2 linked regions of the Undibacterium sp. 5I1 genome follow. The protein of the gene in region 1 interacts with the protein of each later gene in a pairwise test. Links are inferred from orthologs where the notes say so. Each region holds a gene or a part of one and is shown on either strand. Other genes may lie near its edges. The genes, in order: gyrA and gyrB.

Region 1 (3,493 bases):
ATTTTAACACCTAGATGCTTGTCTTGAAATCGCTTGATCTTGGATGCTTAGCTTAAGCGCAAAATTAAGTCGTGGTAAATATTTATACATATTCATAGCGCAAATAAGTTCAAGTGGAGTCGTTACTATTTTTGTATTATTCATTGATGATGCTTAGAAAGTGTTCAATGTATAAAAAAGCACTCTAAGCGATTCGCTAATGCTCATGTAATATGGAATCTTGCGTATGGGCTTGCTTAGCAACTATCAATATTTACTGTGACATAACTGATTATCACCTTGTTAGCTCAGTTCAAAAACCACATGAATAGCAGGATTGGCATGTTAAAATCGGTAGTTAAGCATTGAAAATAGATGGCTAAATTTTCATATTCGAAGGTCTTTTAAGTTGTAGTTTTTAGGCGCGAGTTTGATTGCAAGTCATTTTCAACCCATCGTTATTTAACCAAGCTCTAAATTGCCGGCCCGCCAATGGATCAATTCGCTAAAGAAACACTCCCGATTTCCCTTGAAGAAGAAATGCGCAAGAGCTACCTCGATTACGCCATGAGCGTGATTGTTGGTCGTGCCTTGCCGGATGTACGTGATGGTTTGAAGCCTGTGCACAGACGCGTGTTATTCGCCATGCACGAAATGAACAACGTTTATAACCGTCCATTTGTAAAATGTGCACGTGTAGTCGGTGAAGTCATGGGTAAGTATCACCCCCACGGCGATGCATCGATTTACGATACCTTGGTGCGGATGGCACAGGACTTTTCCTTGCGCTACACTTTAGTGGATGGTCAGGGTAACTTTGGCTCGGTGGATGGCGATAATGCTGCTGCGATGCGTTATACCGAGTGCCGGCTAGATAAAATTGCTAATGAAATTCTGGCTGATATCGAAAAAGAAACCGTCGATTTTGTTCCTAACTATGATGGTAAAGAGCGCGAGCCGTCAGTATTGCCGACGCGTATTCCTAACTTGCTGATCAATGGTGCTTCCGGTATTGCGGTTGGTATGGCGACCAATATTCCGCCGCATAATATTACTGAAATCATTAATGGTGCCTTGCATGTGTTGCGCAATGCGGATTGCACAATTGACGAGCTGATCGAAATTATTCCTGCGCCAGATTTCCCTACTGGAGGAATTATTTATGGCGTCTCTGGCGTGCGTGATGGTTACCGCACGGGACGAGGACGAGTAGTAATGCGTGCTAAAACGCATTTTGAAGAATTTGGTAAAGAAAATCGTACTGCTCTGATCGTCGATGAGTTGCCTTACCAAGTAAATAAAAAATCTTTGCTAGAACGAATCGCTGAGTTGGTAAGGGATAAAAAACTCGACGGCATCTCTGATATTCGTGATGAGTCAGATAAATCCGGTATGCGCGTTGTCGTTGAATTGAAGCGCGGTGAAGTGCCGGAAGTTGTGCTCAATAATTTGTACAAGCAAACCCAATTACAAGATACCTTCGGTATGAACATGGTGTCTTTGGTAAATGGTCAGCCAAAGTTATTGAACTTGAAGCAGATGCTGGATTGCTTCCTGTCACATCGTCGTGAAGTTGTAACGCGTCGCACTGTATTTGAGCTTCGTAAAGCTCGTGAGCGCGGCCATGTGCTGGAAGGTCTGGCAGTTGCGTTAGCAAATATCGATGACTTCATTGCCATCATCAAAGCTGCGCCGACACCGCCATTGGCTAAGTTGGAATTGATGAATCGTGCTTGGGATAGCTCTATGGTGCGCGAGATGTTGATACGCACCGCTGCTGACAATCCTGCCGGTATCGACGCATTCCGTCCAGAGAATTTACCTAAACATTACGGTATTCAAAAAGACGGTTTGTATAAACTGTCCGATGATCAAGCGCAAGAAATTTTACAAATGCGTTTGCAACGCTTGACTGGTCTGGAACAAGATAAGATCGTTAACGAATACAAAGACGTTATGTCTGTAATCGCTGACTTGCTGGATATTTTGTCCAAGCCCGAGCGCGTTACCGTCATCATCACTGATGAGTTGACGGCAGCACGTAATGAATACGGCGAAGGCAACAAAGACGTACGCCGCTCCGAGATTACACACAATGCCACTGATTTAGAAACAGAAGATCTGATCACGCCAGTCGATATGGTGGTCACGCTCTCACACACCGGTTACATGAAGTCGCAGCCATTATCGGAATATCGTGCGCAAAAACGCGGTGGTCGTGGCAAGCAAGCGACAGCGACAAAAGATGATGACTGGATCGAACAATTGTTCGTGGCAAACACGCATGATTACATCTTGTGCTTCTCGAACCGCGGCCGTCTCTATTGGTTAAAAGTATGGGAAGTGCCGCAAGGTTCTCGCAACTCACGCGGTAAGCCTATTGTGAACATGTTCCCATTGCAGGACGGCGAAAAAATTACAGTGATCTTGCCACTATCCGGTGACAACCGCAGCTTCCCTGAAGATCACTACATTTTCATGGCGACCAGTCTTGGTACCGTGAAAAAGACACCGCTGAACGATTTTAGTAATCCGCGTAAAGCAGGCATTATTGCAGTCGATTTGGATGAAGGCGATTTCCTGATCGGTGCTGCACTGACTGACGGCAAGCACGATGTGATGCTATTTTCAGATTCCGGTAAAGCGGTGCGCTTTGACGAGAACGACGTACGTCCTATGGGTCGCACTGCACGTGGTGTGCGTGGTATGAATTTGGAAGAGGGTCAACAAGTCATCGCATTGTTAGTTGCTGAGAATGAGCAACAGTCAGTCTTGACGGCTACTGAAAACGGCTTTGGTAAACGCACACCAATCTTGGAATACACCCGTCATGGTCGCGGCACTAAAGGCATGATTGCGATTCAAACTTCTGAACGTAACGGTAAAGTTGTGGCAGCAACCTTGGTCGACACTAATGACGAAATCATGTTGATCACTACGGGCGGCGTATTGATCCGTACACGGGTATCTGAAATCCGTGAAATGGGACGTGCAACGCAAGGTGTTACTTTGATCGCTGTTGAAGATGGTACCAAGCTGTCTGGTTTGCAACGCATTGTTGAAACTGATGTCGATGTCGATGTCGATGCGATTATTGAGTCAGATATAGACAATGGCGCCGAAGGTGAACAAGCCGCAACGGAATAAGTTTTGACGACGATGATTGCCAGTTCTACTTCCAAAGTGATTGATAAAGTGACCGAAAACGTGAACAACATCGTGACAGCGATTTACAATTTTTCTGCCGGACCTGCCGTATTACCTATAGAGGTGTTGCAGCAGGCAGCAGCAGAAATGTTGAACTGGCATGGTAGCGGCATGTCGGTCATGGAAATGAGTCATCGCGGACCAGAATTTATGTCGATTATTGCAGCAGCGCAAAGTGATCTGCGCGAGCTGCTGGCAGTGCCGAATAATTACAAAATTCTGTTTCTGCAAGGTGGTGGTTTAGGTGAAAACGCGATTGTCCCCATGAATCTGATGGGGCGAAAGCCGCAGCCGGCAACTGCGGATT
Region 2 (3,398 bases), 1.1 Mb from region 1 along the record:
GCACTACCAGGCCAGAAAATCCGCCGTCAAATAAGACAAAGCAACCGATATCAGGCTTCAGACCGATCTTGGTTACCCGCTGCACCATGGCAGAGTAATGAATCTTGCTTTGCGTCGCTACGTTCAATACGCGTGTGACCGAATTGCATAAACTGGTCAAAAGATCTTCGGTTCCATAAACGACCGTTTTTTCTTCTTTAATCATGTGCGACTCCTAAAGGTATTTTTTGAATTTACTTTTGTTTTATTCGCCCAGTACGCGGTGCGCTATTGCCTGTACATCGCTTTGCCCAGATCCAGGCCCTACATTTTGCAGCGTCGATGGTGCGGCGAGCGCCATGCAAGCTTTTGCGCTCGGACACGGTGATCCATGGAATTAGTTAAGAATATTCAATGGGACACGCGACGTCCAGTTGTTTCACGCTTTCTGTGCAATTTGCTGCAGCTTTATGCCTGTGATGGACGACGGTATGTTGCTGAATTGATCTTTTTTCCTGGTCAAAAATGGTGTGCTCGTCAAAACCAATATCTGTAAAAAAAGCCATCCAAAAAATGGATGGCTTTTTTGATTGTTATATTTTTACGTTAAACGTCAATATTCCCAGCCCGCAGCGCATTGGATTCAATAAATGCTCTGCGTGGTTCTACATCATCGCCCATTAGCGTAGTAAAGATCTGATCCGCAGCAATCGCGTCTTCGATTTGTACTTTGAGCAGGCGGCGTACTTTTGGGTCCATGGTGGTTTCCCATAACTGCATTGGGTTCATTTCGCCTAGTCCTTTGTAGCGCTGTTTGCTGACGCCGCGTTCGGCTTCGTCGCGCAGCCATAGCATGGCGTGGTGGAAGTCGGCTACGGCGCTTTCTTTCATACGCTCGCCTTCGCCACGGCGGATGAAGGAGCCTTCGCCCAGCAGGCCGCGGAAGGTGTTAGCGGCGTTTTCTAATACTTTGTAATCGTTGCTGTCGACGAAGTCGGCGTCGATGCTGCTGACTTTGACGTTGCCGTGGTACATGCGTTCTATGCGCAGGCCGAAGGTGCCTGACAAATCATCCGTGCGTACGATGGCTTTGACTGCCGGGTCGTTGATGGTGGTGGTAAGGGCGGTGGCGGAGATTTGTGCGTTTTCTGCCGTGTCCATTTTGAGCGTGACGCCGGTCATGATGGCGGTGAGAGCGGCACGGTCGATCATGCGGGTCAGGCGCGTCATGATGGCGTTGGCGAGATTGTATTGGCGTACCAGTTCTGCCAGTGGCTCGCCCGTGATCGGGTCTGCGCCTGTGCTTGGTATGAGCGATGCGCCAGTCAAGGCAACGGTCATCATATAGCTGGCTTCTTCAGAGTCATCTTTGAGGTAGCGCTCATCGCGGCCAGCTTTTACTTTGTACAAAGGTGGCTGGGCGATGTAGATGTGGCCGCGCTCTACCAGTTGTGGCATCTGGCGATAGAACAAGGTCAGTAGCAAGGTGCGGATATGGGCACCGTCGACGTCGGCATCAGTCATGATGATGATGCGGTGGTAGCGCAGTTTTTCTACATTGAATTCGTCTGGGCCGATGCTGGTACCTAGCGTGGCGATCAGAGTGGTGATCTGTTCGCTGGAGAGCATTTTTTCAAAGCGGGCTTTTTCTACGTTGAGAACTTTACCGCGCAGTGGCAAGATCGCCTGGAACTTACGATCCCGGCCTTGCTTGGCGGAGCCACCTGCGGAGTCACCTTCGACGATATACAGTTCGCACAGCGCAGGGTCTTTTTCCTGGCAATCGGCGAGTTTAGCGGATAAGCCTAGGCCGTCCATGACGCCTTTACGGCGGGTTAGTTCGCGGGCCTTGCGAGCTGCTTCGCGCGCGCGTGAGGCCTCTACAATTTTGCCGCAAATGATTTTGGCGTCGTTAGGGCGCTCTTGCAGATAGTCGGATAAAGTTTTGGCGACAATTTCTTCTACCGGGCCGCGGACTTCGCTGGAAACCAGTTTGTCTTTGGTTTGTGAGCTGAACTTTGGCTCAGGTACTTTGACGGACAAGACGCAGGTTAAGCCTTCGCGCATATCATCGCCGGTGACTTCGACTTTAGCTTTTTTAGCGTAGTCGTGTTCTTCGATATATTTATTAATGACGCGGGTCATCGCTGCGCGCAAGCCAGTCAGATGGGTGCCGCCGTCACGTTGTGGGATGTTATTGGTAAAGCATAAAACTTGCTCGTTGTAGGCGTCGTTCCATTGCATGGAAACGTCAACGGTGATGTTGGTGCCTTGGTCAGACAGACGCTCACCAGTGGCTTGGAAAATCGTTGGGTGCAAGACGCTTTTAGATTTGTTGATGTATTCGACAAAGCCACGGGTGCCGCCTTCAAAGGCAAACATTTCTTCTTTGCCTGTGCGTTGGTCGGTGAGTTTGATGCGCACGCCATTATTGAGGAACGATAATTCGCGGATACGCTTTGCCAGAATCTCGTAATGGAATTCGACATGAGTGAAGATTTCTTCATCGGCCCAGAAGTGGACTTCGGTACCGCGTTTGTCGGTGTCGCCGATGACTTTAATCGGGGAAACGACAATGCCGTCGATGGTTTCTATTTCACGGTTTTGCGGTACGCCGCGGACAAATTCCATCGCATATTGTTTGCCATCGCGGCGGATAGTGAGCTTGAGTAATTTGGACAGTCCATTTACGCAAGACACACCAACGCCATGCAAACCGCCGGAGACTTTGTAAGAGTTTTGATCGAACTTACCACCAGCATGCAGCTCGGTCATAACGATCTCTGCCGCGCTGCGTTTTGGGTCGTGCTTGTCGTCCCATTTGATACCGGTCGGAATGCCGCGACCGTTATCGGTAATGGAGATGGAGTTGTCGGCATGGATGGTGACGTTGATCTCGGTACAGTGACCAGCCAGCGATTCATCAATTGAGTTATCCAGCACTTCAAATACCAGGTGATGCAGACCGGTGCCGTCCGATGTATCGCCAATGTACATGCCGGGGCGCTTACGCACGGCTTCCAAACCTTCCAGTATCTGGATTGAGGACGCGCCATAAGCATTTGGCTGCGCTGGAGTGTTGTCTTGGGTGTTCTCGGACATGGTTACCTTCTTTATTATGGTCTTACTTGTTCTAACGTACTAACTGATCTGGAGTTTTAGTTCCCACTCGCAAGCAGCGTCATTGCTGAATGCGGGGCTGGGATGAGGGCGCTTAGTTAGTCAACTTAGTGAGTCAAATTAATTCGTCAACTTAGTTATCAACTTAGTTATCAACTTAATTCGTCATATCACTTGAATAAATCCGGCACAAACCACTTTGAAATCCATAGCGGAATTTGTGTAAATCCGGATTACCTAATCTCCCTCACTCCCCAGCCGCATTCAGTAATTAGGCTGCATGCGGCTGGGGAGCTTTA

What was found.
Region 2: the proteins of gyrA (region 1) and gyrB interact in binary tests that used the Escherichia coli proteins (3 or more experiments, as listed by UniProt). The link is inferred for Undibacterium sp. 5I1 from one-to-one orthologs.

What each region holds. Positions count from the first base shown.
Region 1 is NZ_JAVIWI010000001.1:2,436,455-2,439,947, reverse strand. The notes cover bases 167-3,326. They hold gyrA (DNA gyrase subunit A), read left to right. Parts: upstream 167-471; coding sequence 472-3,126; downstream 3,127-3,326. Other genes in these bases: serC (3-phosphoserine/phosphohydroxythreonine transaminase), read left to right, coding at 3,199-3,326. Outside these bases: more of serC, read left to right, coding at 3,327-3,493. UniProt on the Escherichia coli protein: A type II topoisomerase that negatively supercoils closed circular double-stranded (ds) DNA in an ATP-dependent manner to maintain chromosomes in an underwound state.
Region 2 is NZ_JAVIWI010000001.1:3,546,018-3,549,415, reverse strand. The notes cover bases 334-3,398. They hold gyrB (DNA topoisomerase (ATP-hydrolyzing) subunit B), read right to left. Parts: upstream 3,082-3,398; coding sequence 586-3,081; downstream 334-585. In the rest of the region: RGU72_RS15490 (DUF3334 family protein), read right to left, coding at 1-205. UniProt on the Escherichia coli protein: DNA gyrase negatively supercoils closed circular double-stranded DNA in an ATP-dependent manner to maintain chromosomes in an underwound state.